DNA from 3 places in the Rothia sp. HMSC068E02 genome. Region 1 is predicted to be linked to each of the others. Evidence: riboswitches for the same ligand, from Rfam matches in the RefSeq annotation. Region 1 holds a riboswitch; each other region holds the start of a gene.

Evidence for each region. Region 1 has a riboswitch for S-adenosylmethionine ahead of HMPREF2919_RS06435 (methylenetetrahydrofolate reductase). Riboswitches for the same ligand answer to the same signal wherever they lie in the genome.
Region 2: another riboswitch for S-adenosylmethionine. It lies ahead of HMPREF2919_RS08300 (bifunctional o-acetylhomoserine/o-acetylserine sulfhydrylase); the one in region 1 lies ahead of HMPREF2919_RS06435 (methylenetetrahydrofolate reductase).
Region 3: another riboswitch for S-adenosylmethionine. It lies ahead of HMPREF2919_RS06790 (LLM class flavin-dependent oxidoreductase); the one in region 1 lies ahead of HMPREF2919_RS06435 (methylenetetrahydrofolate reductase).

The regions. Positions count from the first base shown of each region.
Region 1 is NZ_KV812885.1:3,313-9,088, reverse strand. It holds partial or broken gene HMPREF2919_RS06440 (ATP-binding cassette domain-containing protein) at 1-935, opposite strand, end outside; SAM riboswitch class I at 1,352-1,468, shown strand; gene HMPREF2919_RS06435 (methylenetetrahydrofolate reductase) at 1,586-2,491, shown strand; gene metE (5-methyltetrahydropteroyltriglutamate--homocysteine S-methyltransferase) at 2,639-4,966, shown strand; gene HMPREF2919_RS06425 (MFS transporter) at 5,484-5,776, shown strand, end outside.
Region 2 is NZ_KV812894.1:237,069-242,844, reverse strand. It holds gene HMPREF2919_RS08305 (homoserine O-acetyltransferase MetX) at 1-745, opposite strand, end outside; gene HMPREF2919_RS08300 (bifunctional o-acetylhomoserine/o-acetylserine sulfhydrylase) at 936-2,282, opposite strand; SAM riboswitch class IV at 2,386-2,498, opposite strand; gene HMPREF2919_RS08295 (ABC transporter ATP-binding protein) at 2,829-3,815, shown strand; gene HMPREF2919_RS08290 (ABC transporter permease) at 3,812-4,672, shown strand; gene HMPREF2919_RS08285 (hypothetical protein) at 4,674-5,519, shown strand; gene rsgA (ribosome small subunit-dependent GTPase A) at 5,604-5,776, shown strand, end outside.
Region 3 is NZ_KV812887.1:80,412-86,187, forward strand. It holds gene HMPREF2919_RS06780 (aliphatic sulfonate ABC transporter substrate-binding protein) at 1-504, opposite strand, end outside; gene HMPREF2919_RS06785 (ABC transporter ATP-binding protein) at 569-1,405, opposite strand; SAM riboswitch class I at 1,410-1,506, opposite strand; SAM riboswitch class IV at 1,682-1,790, shown strand; gene HMPREF2919_RS06790 (LLM class flavin-dependent oxidoreductase) at 1,905-3,332, shown strand; gene HMPREF2919_RS06795 (YchJ family protein) at 3,502-3,945, shown strand; gene HMPREF2919_RS06800 (NCS2 family permease) at 4,088-5,536, opposite strand.

The DNA.
Region 1 (5,776 bases):
TCATGGTTAGGGTTAGAAGTTTTTATCTCAGAAGCATGGTCGTAAGTATCAGAGTCGCACACCCTTCGGAATTGCTGAACAGATAATGCTCCATTAATAATCTGGCCGAATGAATATCCCACCTCTTGGGTCGCGTTAACACAGGCAATGATTCCAATCAGCGATCCGGCCACATACGATATATCGGCGCCTGAATCCACAAGGAAGTACAGGGACGCAAAGAGTAAGACAGAGCAAAGTAGCCCGGCAACCATGGAGACGATTCCTCTAACACTTTCAAGGCTCAATTCCCTACCGGCCGCCCGGCGTCGCCAGGACGCTACGCGTTGCGAGAAAAATCGGGAGGCTCTCATGAGGTGAAGTTCTTGGGCTCGACTCTGAGCCATCAGATTGTCTAGATAGTAGTTCTCTGCCCGATAATCCTCGTACATTAGGGTGTAGATAGCGTAATCACGTTTAGCGAGAATCACCATTGCAATGGCTAGGGGCAATGAACACAGTGCCGCAAAAATTGCTGCCACAATGCTGACGTTCGCGATATTAAGACAGAGAAGTAACACCATTGCGAAGGCACTCACCAGTGTCATAACTGACATGGTGTGAACCTGCAATTCCTGTTTCGATATTGCCTCTCTAGCAGCACGTATATCTTCCTGTGATTTTGTGCTACTTATATCAGATAACGGAAATGTAGATAACCTGTTATTTAACATGCAGTGAACCCGATAATTCACCTTTGATTTGAGGATAAGCATGTTACTTATGACCCAGCGTTTAGCAATGATATTAATTCCAACGACAAGGGCAAGAGCAACAATATAAATCCATGCTGTGCCACCATTTGAACCGCTCAAGGCTGATACTGTATTACCGATCAGCAGGGACTGGCTCAGGGGAATGCAGGCTATGACGGCTAGCGATAGGGCGACGCTCACTAGGGTCCCAGGACAGGTTTTCCAGGCTAGGCGGAAGGACCAGAGTATAGAAGAAAATAGCTTTTTCATTCTCACCACGCTCACAAAGTCGTATTGAACTCATCTTTGAGCCCTACAACTCCTCGATGAGCAGTTAATGAAGCACGGCTGTACTTTGCTAACTAACTCTACTCTTCAATGAAATATAAAACACACATATTCGTGCGTGTCCAAGAATATTAAGCAGGCGTATCTGTGATATTTTCAGGCATCCAGGGGTCAGCCGACAGCTCTACCCGCAACGCCCCCAGCACCCTTCGTCATAGTCAGTCATATTAAGTTCATATTTCGCCCCCGATGTCATGTCCAGAAATATTAGGACATCAACCGCCGCATCCCTTGCGCCCCCTCGGAGGCAGTGGGTAGAGTGAAAGCGTTATCTATCAAGAGCGACCGAGAGATCTGGCTCGTCGACGTCGCAGCAACCTCGCCAGTATCCCCCACCGTCACGGTGCAGGGTACGGACAAGGTGCTCCCGCCAGAACCGATAGAGAAGAATACCCTTCGGCACCCCTTGATGATGCGCACCCGCAAGCCGGTGGCGCGCATCCTGCAGAAGAATTCGCGCACCCTCCCGGTGCGTATCTATCGGGTGAACACGAAGGATGGTTATGACGACAGTTCACCCGGCTCTTTCTTTTGAGCTGTTCCCTCCGCGCTCACACGCAAGCTGTGAGTCGCTGCTCCACACCATTGCGGAGCTTGAGGGCACCAACCCCGACTACGTGTCGGTCACCTACTCCGGTGACGCGAAGCGCCGCCAGAAGACCCTGGCGCTGCTCGACCACATGGTACACGAAACCTCCCTCACCCCGCTGGCTCACCTGATTTGTGCAGGCCACTCGGTGCATGAGCTGGAGCGTGCGGTGCGCCTGATCCTGGGTCTGGGTGTGCGCGGCTTCCTGGCTCTTCGCGGTGACATTCAGGAAGGTCAGGATTCTGAACTTCCTTTCGCCCGCTACCTGGTGGAACTCATTCGCCGCGTGGAACGCGAAGATTTCGCCCACCTGGCAGCTGGCAAGGTGTCGATTGGTGTGGCGGCGTACCCGCAGAAGCACCCCGAGTCCGCATCCCTGCTGCAGGACATTGAGATTCTGCTGTCCAAGCAGCGTGCCGGCGCGGACTTCGCGATCACTCAGGTGTTCTTTGAGGATGAACGCTACAGCGCCCTGGTCGATTCGGCACGCCTGGCAGGTGTGGACATCCCGATTATTCCGGGCATCATGCCGGTGACCTCACTGAAGCGCCTGCGGAACCTCTGCCAGATGGCGGGCATGGAGGTCCCGACGGACCTCGCCTACGCCCTAGAGACCGCAACCAGTAGCGCTGAGCTGCACCGCATCGGTGTTGAGTATGCGTTGAACCAGTGCCGCACCGTGATGGATGCGGGCGCACCGGGTCTGCACTTCTTCACCTTCAACGAGCATGCGGCGGTGCTGGACGTTCTGGACCAGCTGGACCTACCCCGATACAGCAACCGTTTCTCTCAGCCGCTGAGCGAACTGGAATACGCCTAACCCCCATAACGCTCCTTGTCGGATGCGTTTCCATAATCTCCCCCACAAATATTCCGGGAGTTACGACCCCCGTTTCACCGCCCACCGCTGGGTGGCGAAACACCGGAACTGACTCCCACATCTATCCCCAGTAAAGGAAAAATTACTATGTCGAACACCGCATTCCCCGCCGCAACCATTGTTGGTTACCCCCGCGTGGGCCGCTTCCGTGAGCTGAAGAAGGCTCAGGAGGCTTTCTGGAAGGGCAAGGCAACCCTGCAGGAGCTGCAGGACACCGCCGCTGACGTGCAGCGCACCTACTTCGAGCGCGTGACCGCTGCCGGCCTGAAGGCTGATAACTACTCGATTCCGGCAACCTTCTCCTACTACGACCAGGTGCTCGACGTTGTTCGCCTGTTCACCCTGGTTCCCGAGCGTCTGGCTGAGGCTAAGGATGCACGCGGTCTGCTGGATCTGCCCGGCTACTTCGCACTGGCGCGCGGTACCGAGACCCTGCCCCCGCTGGAGATGACCAAGTGGTTCGACACCAACTACCACTACCTGGTACCCGAGATTGGTGCCGGCACCGAGATTAAGCTGAACCTTGAGGCTATTGACGAGCAGCTTGAGGTCGCAAAGCAGGCTGGTGTGAAGGTTCGCCCGCAGATTGTTGGCCCGCTGACCCTGCTGCTGGGCGCTAAGGCTGAGCAGGGTTCCGCTGAGGACTTCTCCCCCGTTGACCGTCTGGATGAGTTCGTTGCCGCTTACGCTCAGGTGCTGGAGCAGCTGGCTGAGCGCGGTGTTGAGTGGGTTCAGCTGGATGAGCCGGGCCTGACCGTGGACCGTGCCGACAACGCGAAGGTTGCCGAGCTTGCCGAGCGCACCTACCGTGCCCTGGCTGCAGGCGAGAAGCGCCCGCAGATTCTGGTGACCAGCCCCTACGGTTCCCTGCGTGAGAACCTGCCGGCGCTACTGGGTACCGGCATTGAGGCTCTGCATCTTGACCTGGTGCACGGCGTGTACTCGAAGGCTGAGCTGGAGTCTGTTTCTGCCGCGGGTGTGCACCTGGTTGCCGGTGTTGTGAACGGCCGCAACGTGTGGCGTGCTGATGTTCGTGCCGCCCTGAAGACCCTGGAGGCGCTGCCCGGCGCATCCGAGGGTGCCGTGTCGGTTTCCTCCTCGACCTCCCTGCAGCACGTGCCGCACGACCTGGCTCTGGAAGACCCCGCCGAGGTTCCCGTGGACGGCCTGGCGTTCGCCGATCAGAAGGTCGCCGAGATTGCACTGCTGGCTCGTGGCCTGGCCGAGGGTGAAGCCGCTGTTGAGCCCGAGCTGAAGACTGCTGACGAGGCGCTGGCTCGCTTCGCCGCCGACCCGCGCAAGCACAACGACGAGATTCGTGCCCGCGCCGCAGCTGTAACCGCCGAGGACTTCGACCGTCCGACCATTGACGTTCGCCGCGCGGCTCAGGCTGACCTGAACCTGCCGAAGCTGCCGACCACCACCATCGGTTCCTTCCCCCAGACTGCTGAGATTCGCCGCCACCGTGCGGAGGCTCGTGCGGGCAAGATTTCCACTGAGGAGCTGAACGGCTTCCTGCGTGACGAGATTGCCTCGGTTATCGCACTGCAGGAGGAGCTGGGCCTGGACGTGCTGGTTCACGGTGAGGCTGAGCGTAACGACATGGTTCAGTACTTCGCCGAGAACTTCGACGGCTTTGCAACCACCCGCCACGGCTGGGTTCAGTCCTACGGTTCGCGTTGCACCCGCCCCTCGATCCTGTTCGGTGACGTGAAGCGTCACGGTGAGGGCCTGCGCGGTGAGGCGTTCACCGTTCCGTGGAGCTCCCACGCACAGTCGCTGAGCGACAAGCCCGTCAAGGGCATGCTCACCGGCCCGGTGACGATTCTGGCGTGGTCTTTCGTGCGTGACGACCAGCCGCGCCGCGAGACCGCTAACCAGGTGGCTCTGGCTCTTGCCGACGAGATTGCCGACCTGGAGGAGGCGGGCATCCGCATCATTCAGGTGGACGAGCCGGCTCTGCGCGAGCTGCTGCCCCTGCGCCGCGATGAGCAGCCGCAGTACCTGGATTGGTCGGTGAACTCCTTCCGCCTGGCTACCAGCGGCGTGAAGGATTCCACTCAGATTCACACCCACCTGTGCTACTCGGAGTTCAACGAGATTATCGACTCGATTAACGCTCTGAACGCTGACGTGACCAGCATTGAGGCGGCTCGTTCGCACATGGAGCTGCTGGCTGACATTCCGGAGAGCTTCGTTTCCGGTCTGGGCCCGGGCGTGTGGGACATCCACTCCCCGCGTGTTCCTTCGCAGGAGGAGATTGAGTCCCTGCTGAAGGCTGCGATTGGTTACGGCACCATTGCTGACCTGTGGGTGAACCCTGACTGCGGCCTGAAGACTCGTGATTACGAGGAGACCAAGCAGTCTCTGCGTCACCTGGTGGACGCCACCAAGGCGATTCGCGCGTCCCTCTAGGAGGCGCCTCTTGGTTCCGCTGCCTGCTGCGGGTTGACCGGATGATGGTTTGCTCGCGGTAACCTGCGGCAGGTGGCGGTTGTTCGGCTTCGTGCCGGTATGCGTACCGACTGTATGCCGAGCTTTTGGGGATAGATAACGGGCCCGCCCGTACGGTTTTTCTTCTGCACTGTACGGGCGGGCTTTTCTGTGCTGTTTTGGGGCGCCAATGCACTGGTGTTCAAGTGGTTTTTTATTTGAACTTAGGGTATAAATTACTCTAATTTTAAGTGTGGTCTGACCAAAACACATACTTACTCAACCGAGAAAGTATTTATATTCATTACACGACTTGAGGCAATGTTGCCCAGTAGACAGATGTACATCACACAGATTTAGCACTTCCCCGTAATTCCGGGATAAAAACAGCATTAATAGAATAATCACTCTGAATATCCGTTCACCCTAGTGAACATTCTACTGAAAACATTCCCATCAGATTAGCATTTTTATAAGCCGCTGTTTTTAGAATTCCAGCATGACTACTACCACTTCATCAAAGAAGAAGAAGGGTTCTGTACCCCGCTGGCTCGCAATTCCGGCGCCCAAGCCTCAACTGAGCGAGGCTGAAGTTAATGCAAAGTACCCGCGCATGCGTCTGCAGGTTTTCATGGGTATTTTCATCGGTTACGCGACCTTCTACCTGATTCGTAACAACGTCCCGCTGGTCACCCCGATTCTGACCAAGGAACTTGGCTTCAGCAACGCGGCTATTGGCGCGCTGTCTACGGCGCTGCTGCTGGCTTACGGTTTCAGCAAGTTCTTCACCGC
Region 2 (5,776 bases), on a different contig from region 1:
TCGCGTCCGAACGAATCGCAATATTCTGGGTGTGTGCCCACGAAATCTGTTCCGCCGTAGCCGAAGGACCGGAGGCAATCACCGCGCATCCGCGCACCAGCTCGGGATTGGTTGCCGCCCACTCCAGGGCGCGAGCGCCACCGAGAGAACCACCAATCACGTAGCGGAAGCTGGTCACGCCCAGGGCACGTGCCAGGTGCGCCTCAGCACGCACAGAATCACGGATGGTTACCTGCGGGAAGCGGGAACCCCAGTGCTCACCGGCACCCGGGTAGCCTTCCGGAATAATGCTTGCCGGTCCGGTGGAGCCGTAGCAACCGCCCAGAATATTGGGGGCAATCACAAAGTAGCGGTTGGTGTCTACGACCGAGCCGGGGCCCACGATGCCTTCCCACCAGCCGTCCGATTCGATGGCGCGAATCAGCGGGGCGGGCATGTCGGGGGTGGGTACGCCGCGGGAGACATGCGTGTCACCGGTGAGCGCGTGCAGAATCAGGATGGCGTTATCGCCAGCCTCGTTGAGGGTGCCCCAGGTTTCGTAGCCGATGGTGACCTGCGGCAGGGTCACGCCGGACTCGAGCTCCAGGTCGCCGATGTTCAGCTGACGCAGGTAGCCTTGCGCTTCGGGGTGTTCGCGCTGAGTGCCCGCCACGGGGATGGGCGCGGTAACAGGCTGGTTGATAGTGCCGGATTGCTTGGAACTGGACAGCGTGGTACCGGACTGGCTAGTGCTCTGGGTGGTCATGGGGGTCCCTTCACTGGGTTTGGCCGGCAAGGTAGTGCCGGGTGTGAGCGGGGTACTCGTCTACGGGTAGAAGAAGCAACGGGTGGGGCGGCATCAGCGCCGCGCAGTGACAAAACGCTCCCTAACGGGGAATCCGCAGGTGGACCGAAAAGCCGTAGCTTGCCGGTCCACCTGCGGGTTACATCACCGTTTAGGAGAGGGTGTCAAAGCCCAGCTGCAGGTCGGCGAGAATATCATCAATGTTCTCAATGCCAACTGCCAGGCGCACAAAGTTCGGGTACACGCCGATCTTCTCCAGCTCCTCAGCGGCAAGCTGGGAGTGGGTGGTGGAGGCGGGGTGAATTACGAGCGAGCGCACGTCACCGATGTTCGCCACGTTGGAGTGCAGCTTCAGGGCGTCCACGAAGTCGCGGGTCTGCTCCAGGGTTGCGTCCTTGAGGGTGAAGCCGAGAACCGCGCCGGGGCCCTTGGGCAGGTACTTTTGTGCACGCTCGTACCAGGGGGAGGATTCCACGCCAGCCCAGATGACCTTCTCGACCTGCGGGTTTGCTTCGAGCCAGCGGGCGACCTTGGTGGCGTTCTCGATGTGGCGTTCGATGCGCAGGGAGAGAGTCTCCAGACCGATGCCGATGTTGAAGGCGTTGGTCGGGGAGATTGCGGCGCCGGTGTCACGCAGCAGGGAGACGCGCGCCTTCAGGATGTAGGAGAGGTTCGCGCCGAACGCGGAGTCCTTACCCAAATCGCGTGCGTAGACCAGGCCGTGGTAGCCGGGGGCGGGCTGGTTGAACTTGGGGAACTTCTCGGGGTCTGCACCGTAGTCGAAGTTACCGGAGTCAACGATCACGCCGCCGATGGAGGTGCCGTGGCCGCCCAGGTACTTGGTGGCGGAGTGGACGACTACGTCTGCGCCGTGCTCGATGGGGCGCAGCAGGTACGGGGTGGGTACGGTGTTGTCCACGATCAGGGGTACGCCGTTTTCGTGCGCGATCTTGGCGATGGGCTCAATGTCGAGCACGTCGTTGCGGGGGTTGGGCACGGACTCGCCGTAGAAGAGCTTGGTGTTGGGGCGTACTGCGGCGCGCCATGCGTCCAGGTCGTCCGGGTCCTCAACAAAGGTGGTTTCAATGCCCAGGTCGGCGAGGGTGTACTTGAGCAGGTTGTAGGTGCCGCCGTACACGGAGGGCGAAGCAACAACGTGGTCGCCTGCACCGGCAATGTTCAGGATTGCGTAGGTAATAGCTGCCTGACCGGATGCCAGCAGCAGCGCGCCTACGCCGCCTTCCAGGGAAGCGATACGGTTTTCGATGACTTCCTGGGTGGGGTTGTTGAGGCGAGTGTAAATGGGGCCCAGCTCGGCGAGGGCGAAACGGTTCGCTGCCTGCTCGGCGCTGTCAAAGACGAAGGAAGTGGTCTGGTAGATAGGTAGTGCCCGAGCTCCCGTTGCGGCATCCGGCGCCTGACCTGCGTGGATCTGGCGGGTTTCGAACTTCCAACCGGCGGGGTTGGCGGGAGTCGGGACGGTAGTGTTGTTGCTCATGCGTGGCTCCTATTGGGGATTCTTAAGGGGCCGCATGCCGACGGTACAGGAATCGTCGTCGAATAATCCTGTCACGATTGATGTACCGGTTTCGGTCACATCGGTCCCGCGCTTGCGTCACGCTTGTGCGTGCCGCCCGGTCTTCACCCAGGGCACCCCACCGCGGAGGAGGGTTGCCGGCCAGCTAGCTGGGGCTTATCGCTGGCGCTCTTGACCTGTTATTTAGAGTGTCATAGGGCACGGGGCGGGGTCAAGGATTTTGTGGGTGCGCGGTACTTTAAGACATTTCATTGCAAAGATGACGTTTTTTAACGTCTGTCATAAAACGCGAACGACGGTGCCGGGGCAATCCGAGGACGAGGCAATCGAGATGCGGAGGCGGACACCCACCATCCACACAGTAACCCCCATCACTTTTATCTACGGTTTTTCGGTACACTGAAATGACACATACACTCACGCAGGGTACAACTCGCTACGCCGTTTATCCTGCTCAGCATCCCTCCGGTATAGGGGCCAGAGGGTCATACCCGAAGGTTACCTACCATGTCTCTTGTTCTTGATGCGGCGCAGCTCAGCCGCGTCTTTGGCAAAGGTGAAAACGCTTTTACCGCCGTCGACCGTGTGTCGCTTCGCGTCAGTTCCGGTGAGATTCATGCCCTCCTCGGCCCCAACGGTGCGGGCAAAACGACTACCGTGCAGATGTGCTCGACCCTGCTCACACCCACCGGCGGTAGCCTCACCGTGAACGGTATTGACGCTATCGCCGACCCGCAGCGGGCGCGCCGTCACGTGGGTCTCGCACTGGGCGGGGAGAACGGCTTCTACCCGCGCGCTAGTGCCCGCGACAATCTGCTGTTCTTCGCCGATGTTGCGGGGGTTTCCGGGCGGACCCGACGACACGAGGTGGAGCATGCCCTAGCCCGTGTGGAACTCACCGATGCGGCAACGCGGCCTGTCCAGGAGTTTTCCCGCGGCATGAAGCAGCGCCTACATATTGCCCGCGCCCTGCTCGGCTCCCCCGCCCTGCTCCTGCTGGATGAGCCGACCAACGGGCTCGACCCCGATATCGCCCTAACCGTGCGTACCCTCATCCGTTCTCTCGCGGAAGACGGTGCCGCCATTCTGCTGACGAGCCACCTGCTGGGCGAAATCGAGGATTTGGCGCACACTATTACCGTTTTGGGCGCTGGCTCCGTTGCTGTGAGCGGCAGTCTCGAGGATATTGCCGCGCACGCAGGTATTGCCGCCACGACCGTGGTTCAGGTGGACCCCACCGCCACCGAGGGCATTGATACGCTCCGCGGGTTCCTCGGCGATAAGGCGGCGGTGCTGTTTGCCCCGCGCGGATCCGGCTGGGAACTGACCCTCTACTGGCACGGCGAGCGCGCCACGTTCGAGGCGGGCGAGGCTCACCGCATCCTGGCGGAGGGCCTTGCCGCCTCACGCATTGGGGCACGAACCGAACCGTACACGCGACCGGCAACCTTGGAAGAGGCATACCTGGCAATGGCGGAGGGGCTCAAGCGATGAACGCTCAGACGCAACGCTCGGAAGAGTTCCAGCGGCAGGGTCGACGGTACGACCTGTGGCAGGAGTGCGCCCGCCAACTGCGACTCATGGGCTTTAGCCTGCGCCAGTTTCTGACGGTCCCCTACTTCATTCAGCTACTCATCAGTACGGTACTCGGCTCGGTCATCCTTCAGGCGCTCGCCGTGCATGCGGCAACGCAGAGCTCCGCGGGTCACTCCGTTGACCCGACCCTCGCGTGGACCCGCGCGGGCATTGTGGGCATGTGGTCGGTCTGCATCGTGTCTGCGGGCATCATCAATTTCGAGCGTTTCCGTGGGACCCTCGTGTACCTATGTTCGGGGTCAATCTCTCCGGTGCGGGTGCTGGCGGCTATCGTTTCAAGCGCCTCCATTGTGGGTCTGGCTGCCTTGCCCCTATCGTGGGCAGTTTGGGCTCTTGTGACGCTCAACCCGCAGGTCACGGATTTTTCGATACTCTGGCCGCGCTACGTTCTGGGCGTTCCCCTGCTGTGGCTTGCGTGCCTGTCGATCACGTGCATGATTGCGGTATTCTTCGTGGCCACGCCGAACGCTATCGCCTACGAGGAGCTATTGCTCGTGCCGGTTTTTATTCTTTCCGGGGTTCTCTTCACGACCATTGAAGCGCCAGCCTGGCTAGATGCTGTAGGCACGCTCATTCCCCTGCAGGCGCCGGTTCACCTGCTACTTGGGCGTACCGCCATCACTACCCCGGCGGATGCACTCTTGCCCGTAATTCAGACCCTGGTCGTGAGCTTCATCTGGGCGTTGTGTGCTTTCCTCTTTGCTCGGAAGGCTCTCGCCTCCGCCCGCCGTCGCGGCACCCTGGGGGCGATGTAGCGTGCGTGTTCTCTCTACTGATTCTCTGCCCGGCGTGGCGCGTCGGGCACTGTCGACCGCCTCTATTGGCTGGTCGTCGTCGATTACCTTCGCAACCCTCGGAACGGCTATCACGACCCTGGTGCTCGTGCCGGGCCTCAACGTGCTTTTCACGGTGCTTCTGGGTGCTGATCTTGCCGCAAACGATACGGTACGCATCGGCTGCGCGTCTGCTCTGATTGCCACCCTCAGCTCCGTGGCAGCCGGTATTGTCGCGCGCGTTGCCACCGACCGGTGGATTGGCGTCTTCGAGTACGTGTGTACGGCTCGCCCGGTGGATGCTGGCTACTGGCTCGGTGCGGCGGCGGTACCCGCGTTGCTGGCATCCGTGACGGGTCTGAGCAATGTGGGCATCGTGTGGTTATTGTCCCTCACGGCACCCTCTACCGGGGCGGCTTCGGGGCTTCTGATTGGAGCCATTGCGCTGATGCCGGTTGCGATTCTGGGCGGGGTCTGCCTGGGCATTTTTGCCGCCGGGCTCGGTCTGTACCTGTCGGATCCGTACACGGGCTCGAATGTTCTGTCTATTGTTCTGCCGGTCAGCGCGGGCGTGATTGTGCCGGTGAGTACCTATCCGGCGTGGCTTGCCTGGGTGTGTTCCTGGGTTCCCGGGTCCCGGCTGGTGCAGGCGCTGGATATTTCGGCTTTGGAGACACCCGGCAGCGTTTCGGGCGGCGCCACCCAGGAGCTCTTTGCGTCCCTGGAGGCAGACACCGCCCTGGCGGTACTCTACGCCGCAATCGGATTGGGGCTTACCTTCCTTGCCACCCGCCGTATCCGTGCCGGTGCCCGCGCCTCGCTGCTATAAGTGTTGAAACCCAAGAAAAGATAAAAAGAACAAACCGTTTACTCACCCGCTACCCGGGCGCCGCGACCAAGAAAGACTATTCCTGTGACCGTTACTCCCGCTTCATACACCTTAGAGACTTTAGGGTTCGACCCCTCCTGGCAGGGCGCGGCAATTCGCGCCGCGTTCACCCTCGACGGTACTCTCGAGGATTTCACCCTCGCCCGCGTCAGCGCCGTGCACCGCACCCGCTGCGAGCTACTGACCTGCGAGCGGGG
Region 3 (5,776 bases), on a different contig from region 1:
TGCCTGCAGCAGCAGGAAGTACGGGTCGGTACCCTTGGTCACGGCAACGGTCTTACCCTTCAGGTCCGCAACCTTGGTGATGCCCGAATCCTTGCGGGTCACCAGTGCCGACCATTCCGGCTGCGAGTAGAGGCTAATGACCTTGATGGGGGAGCCGTTCGCGCGTGCCAGCAGCGCCGCCGAACCGGCGGTCGAGCCAACATCAATATTGCCGCTACGCAGCGCCTCATTCGCCTTGTTCGAACCAGCCGACTTGACCCACTCAACCTTCTTACCCTCCGCGGCGAGGGCGGTCTCAAGCCAACCCTTCTTGCGGATAATCAGGGACAGCGGGTTGTAAGTCGCGTAGTCAATGGTCACGGTGTTCTGGTCGCCACCACCGGCAGCACCGGAGGCGTTAGCGGAACCGGAACCTTCGCCAGCGCAGGCGCTGAGCAGAGTAGCAAAAGCGGCGGCTGCGGCAAAGGACTTGAGGGCGGTACGGCGAGACGGGGAGTAAGTCATGATGAAATCTTTTCGCTTCTGAAGATGATGATGTGATGTGTAAGAAATGCGTTTCGTGGCGGCTTTAGGCGTTATCTTCCACGCCGAGCTCAGCCAACAGTTCGCTACGCAGCGCCGTGATCTCTGCATCGGCGCGGTCACGCGGGTGAGAACGGTCAACGGTCACGATGCGCTGGATGGTGGCGGGCGCCTCCGGGGTGTCCTTACCGAGGACAATCACCCGGTCAGAGAGGTACAGCGCCTCTTCCACATCGTGGGTGACCAGCAGAATCGTGGTCGGGTCTTGACGGTGCACGTCCAACAGCAAATCCTGCATGTTGATGCGGGTCAGCGCATCCAGAGCACCGAAGGGCTCGTCGAGCAGCAGCACGCCGGGGTTGCGTGCGAGCGCTCGTGCCAGGGACACGCGCTGAGCCATACCGCCTGAAATTTCCTTGGGACGGTGGGTTGCGTATTCGCCCAGGCCGACCAGGTCGAGCAGGCTCGCTACGGATGCTGCGCCTTCAGATTTTTTGGTGCCCTGCGGCAGTCCGAGCGCCACGTTGTCGGCGACGGTGCGCCAGGGGAGCAGGCGCGGTTCCTGGAAACCGATAGCTACGCGGGGGTCGAGGCCGGTCACTGCCTTCTCGCCGATACGCACGGTACCTGCGGTGATGCGGTTCAGGCCTGCTGCTGCACGCAGGAGGGTGGATTTGCCGCATCCGGAGGATCCGATGACGGAGATAATCTCGCCGGGGGCTGCGGTGAAGGAGACTCCGCGAAGAACTTCGTGGGTTCCGCCGGGCACGGGGAAAGACTGTCCGACGTCTTCAAAGCTCAAGGGGACGGCGGCGGTGGATACGGCACGGCGGCCGTTCTTTTCACTGGTGGGTACGTCAGTTACTGCACTGTTGAGTGTCATGTCACTTCCATCGTTCCTGGCGTTAGCACCGGGGGCGGAAGAATCCGTGTCGGTTGCTGCGACGTCGTGGAGCCAGGTCTCTCAGTCGCTCTGGATGGTTTGCTTCTCCCACCCTATGGGCTGTGGCGTGCCTCAATCAACCCGGCGGGCGCGTATGAATTTCTATGACCGTATATTTCGCATTTATCACGAAATATTTCGGTTCCACGTCACAAAAAGATTTTTTCGTCACAAACGTGACCTCCCTCCCGTGCGCCCCGTACACTCAAACCACGAGATCATGAGTCCCGGCGCTAAGCTCTGGCTAGCCGGGCGGCAACCCTCTCCCGTAGCGGGGTGCCCCAGATGATGATCTGGCCTCAACGTTACGAGGCAAGTACGGCGCGAACGCGCCACCTGCACGAAGGCCACCACCGAACGCAGAAGGCAAGAAGGAGGCGGCGCGCGGGGTGCAGGGCACTAACCCGATCGTCCCCGATCATTCGCGAAAGGAAAATCGATGGCTGAGCAGAAGAAGCGCATCGTAGTTAACGCATTCGAAATGACCTGCATTGGTCACCAGAGCTTCGACCTCTGGCGTCACCCGCGCTCCCGCGCAACCGAGTACAACACCATCAAGTACTGGACTGACCTGGCTAAGACCCTTGAGCGCGGCCTGTTTGACGCCGTGTTCATCGCTGACGTGGTCGGCATCTACGACGTGTACAAGAACTCTGCCGCTCCCGCCATTGAGGGTGCCGCTCAGGTTCCCGTGAACGATCCCGCAACCCAGATTTCTGCAATGGCTGCAGTGACCGAGCACCTCGGCTTCGGCGTGACTGCTGCCGCTACTTTCGAGCAGCCCTACACTCTGGCTCGCCGCTACGCCTCCCTCGACCACCTCACCGAGGGCCGCGTCGGCTTCAACGTTGTGACCTCTTACCTGCCTTCGGCTGCTGAGAACCAGGGCCTGCCCACCCAGATTCCGCACGACGAGCGCTACGAAATCGCCGACGAGTTCCTGGACGTCTGCTACAAGCTGTGGGAAGGCTCCTGGGAAGACGGCGCAGTCATCAAGGACCGCGAGCGCGGCATCTACGCTGACCCCTCCAAGGTCCACCCGATTGGTCACAAGGGCAAGTACTTCTCCGTACCCGGCATCTCCCTGACTGAGCCGAGCCCGCAGCGCACCCCCGTGATTTTCCAGGCTGGCGCATCCAGCCGTGGCCAGCAGTTCTCCGGTAAGCACGCTGAGGCTGTGTTCATCAGCGCCCTGCGTCCCGACCTGACCCGCGTTGTGACCGACCGTATCCGTGCCGCTGCCGAGGAGCAGGGCCGTAGCCGCGACGACGTCAAGATCCTCGCAATGCTCTCCGTCATCGTGGATGAGACCGAGGAGAAGGCAAAGGCAAAGTACGAGGAGTACAAGAAGTACGTGAACCTCGACTCTGCACAGGCTATTGTCGGCGGATGGTCCGGTGTTGACCTGTCCCAGTTCGACGAGGATGAGGTCCTGAACTACGTGCAGACCGAGTCGATTCAGTCCTTCCTGACCCCCTTCACCCTGCAGGCGAAGGACAAGAAGTGGACCCGCAAGGACATCGCTGAGCACACCACCCTCGGCGGTATGGGCGAGGTCATTGTTGGTGACCCGGTTCAGGTTGCTGACGAGCTGGAGCGTTGGATCGACGAGGGCGGCCTGGACGGCATCAACCTGGCGTACCACGTCTCCCCGGGTTCCTTCGAGGACTTCATCGAGTACGTTGTTCCCGAGCTGCAGAAGCGCGGCCGCTACCGCACCGAGTACGAGGGCAACACCCTGCGTGAGAACATCTTCGGTAAGGGCCACACCAAGGTTGCTGACAGCCACCCGGCTGCTAAGTACCGCGGCGCATACGTGGGCAAGCCTTCGGCTGCTGACACCCCGGCTCGCGCAATCGCTGAATAAGCGTTGCCGCTGAAGCGCACCGTGTAGGTTCGCTCAAACTTAACGATTGAAAACAAGAACGCCCGTTCTGCTGGAGGATTTGTATCCCCGGCGGAGCGGGCGTTTCTTTGCGCTGTGCTTTCTTGATGCGATGCCTTCTTGACGTGGCACGTTCTTTATACTGGGTGGCATGACTGAACTGAACCAGGTTGAACTTAACCATGATGACCGCTGCCCCTGCTCGAGCGGCGAGGTGTACGGCGCCTGCTGCGGCAGGTTCCTGGGCGAGTTTGCCGCCTCCGGCACGCTGACTGCTCCCGCGCCGGAGCAGCTGATGCGCTCGCGTTTTACCGCGTTTGCGACAGGGGATGCGGCGTACTTGCTGGCGAGCTGGCATCCGAGTACTCGCCCGGCGACGCTGGAGTTGGAGGATAATATCTGCTGGTATCGCCTGGATATTCTGGGTGCTTCGGGTGGCCCGTTTGATGCGTCCGGTACGGTGGAGTTCGTTGCGTATTACCGTTCGGTGCCGGGTGTTCCTGCGGAGGAGCGGGTGAAGGGCAGTATGCATGAGCTGTCGCGCTTTGAGAAGGTGGGCGGCGCCTGGTTCTACGTGGATGGAGACGTCCGCTAAGTCTCGTCACTTTCCCTGCCTCTCGTACATGCTGAGTGCGGGTGGGCAGATAAAGAAATGGCAGAATCATTCCGAAACCGGAACGATTCTGCCATTCTTTGTTGACGCCTCTCAATGAGGCTAACTATCGGGGCTAGCGGACTTAGCTAGTCCAGCCGTTAATGATGCCCATACCGAAGTAGATCACGAACACCGCGGACACCAGGTACATCAGCCAGTGCACGTCCTTACCGCGGCCCTGCACCAGGCGAATGAAAGTGTACGCCACGAAGCCGGCACCAATACCGTTCGCAATCGAGTACGACAGCGGCATGAAAATAATGGTCAAGAACGCCGGAATACCCAGACCCCAATCGGTCCAGTCAATATTCACGGCCTGGCGAATCATCAGGAAGCCGACCACGACCAGCGCCGGAGCAACCGCCTCGAAAGGAACGATGGTGACCAGCGGCGAAATGAAAATCGCCAGCAGGAACAGCACACCGGTCACAATGTTCGCAAAGCCGGTGCGTGCACCCGCACCAATACCGGTAGCGGATTCCACGAAAATCTGGTTCGCCGAACCGGACGCTCCACCACCGACAACGGAACCGAAAGCGTCCACGAGCAGGACCTTGTCGATGTCCTCAACCTTGCCGTCCTTCATGGTGCCAGCCTCGGCGGCAAGACCCACCGAAACGCCCATCGCGTCGAAGAACACGGACAGCAGAATGGTGAACACCAGCAGCGAAGCAGCCAGCGGACCGATGTGGGTGAATGCGCCGAACAGGTCAGCGGAACCGATGAGGGAGAAGTTCGGGGTGGTGAACTTCATGTCCGCAAGGGAAGGCACGTTCAGGGACCAGCCGGTTGCCGATTCCTTCACGGAACCGGAGGGGACAACCGCCTCCAGAATCAGGGACAGCGCGGTGGAGGCGAGCACGCCCCACAGGATCGCGCCCTTCACGTTACGGATGAACAGGGCGATGGTGAAGAACAGGCCGAAGAGGAAGACGAGGGTGGGCCAACCGAGCAGGTGACCGCCCGCGCCAAGGCTCACCGGAACGGTGGTGCCAGCTGCGTCAGGCATGCGGCGGATAATGCCGGAGTCGACCAGACCGATAAAGGAAATGAAGAAGCCGATACCGACCACAATCGCGGTCTTGAGCGACTCAGGGACCGCCTCAAACACCGCGGTACGGAAGCCGGTGAGCACCAGAACGGTCATGATTAGACCGGCAAGAACGACCAGGCCCATGATGTCTGCCCAGGTCAGGTTCGGGGTGGTGGCAATGGTGGAGGCGAGCAGCGCGTTCACGCCCAGGCCAGCCGCCATGGCGAAGGGCTGCTTGGCGATAACACCCATGAGGATGGTCATCACGCCGGCAACCAGCGCGGTCACAGCTGCGACGGGTGCGATACCGAGGGTGCGTTCGGATGCGTCCTTGCCGAGGCCGATGACGAGGGGGTTCAGCACCACGATGTAGCTCATGGCGAAGAACGCGGCGAGGCCGCCGCGGAATTCTGCGGCGATGGAGGAGCCGCGTTCGGAAATCTTGAAGTAGCGGTCGAGTGCGCTGGTGGGCGCTGCCGCCTTCTGGGGTTCAGACATGTGAGGATCCGTTGATGTTGTTCGGTGTGTACTGTGTTGCGCCGCCGGTTTCCGCCGCCGGTTTCGCGGCTAAAGCTCGCGGGTAAATTTCACGGGCGAGGCTCGCGGGTAAGTCCCGGGTTGGGCGCCACGATGGTTCAACCATTGTAGGCGCCGCCTCCTAGCTTGTGCCGTTGAAACGCGTTGTGTGCGGCGGTTCAGTCGGTGATGTGGTGTTTCCCCGACCCCTGCAACCAGAAT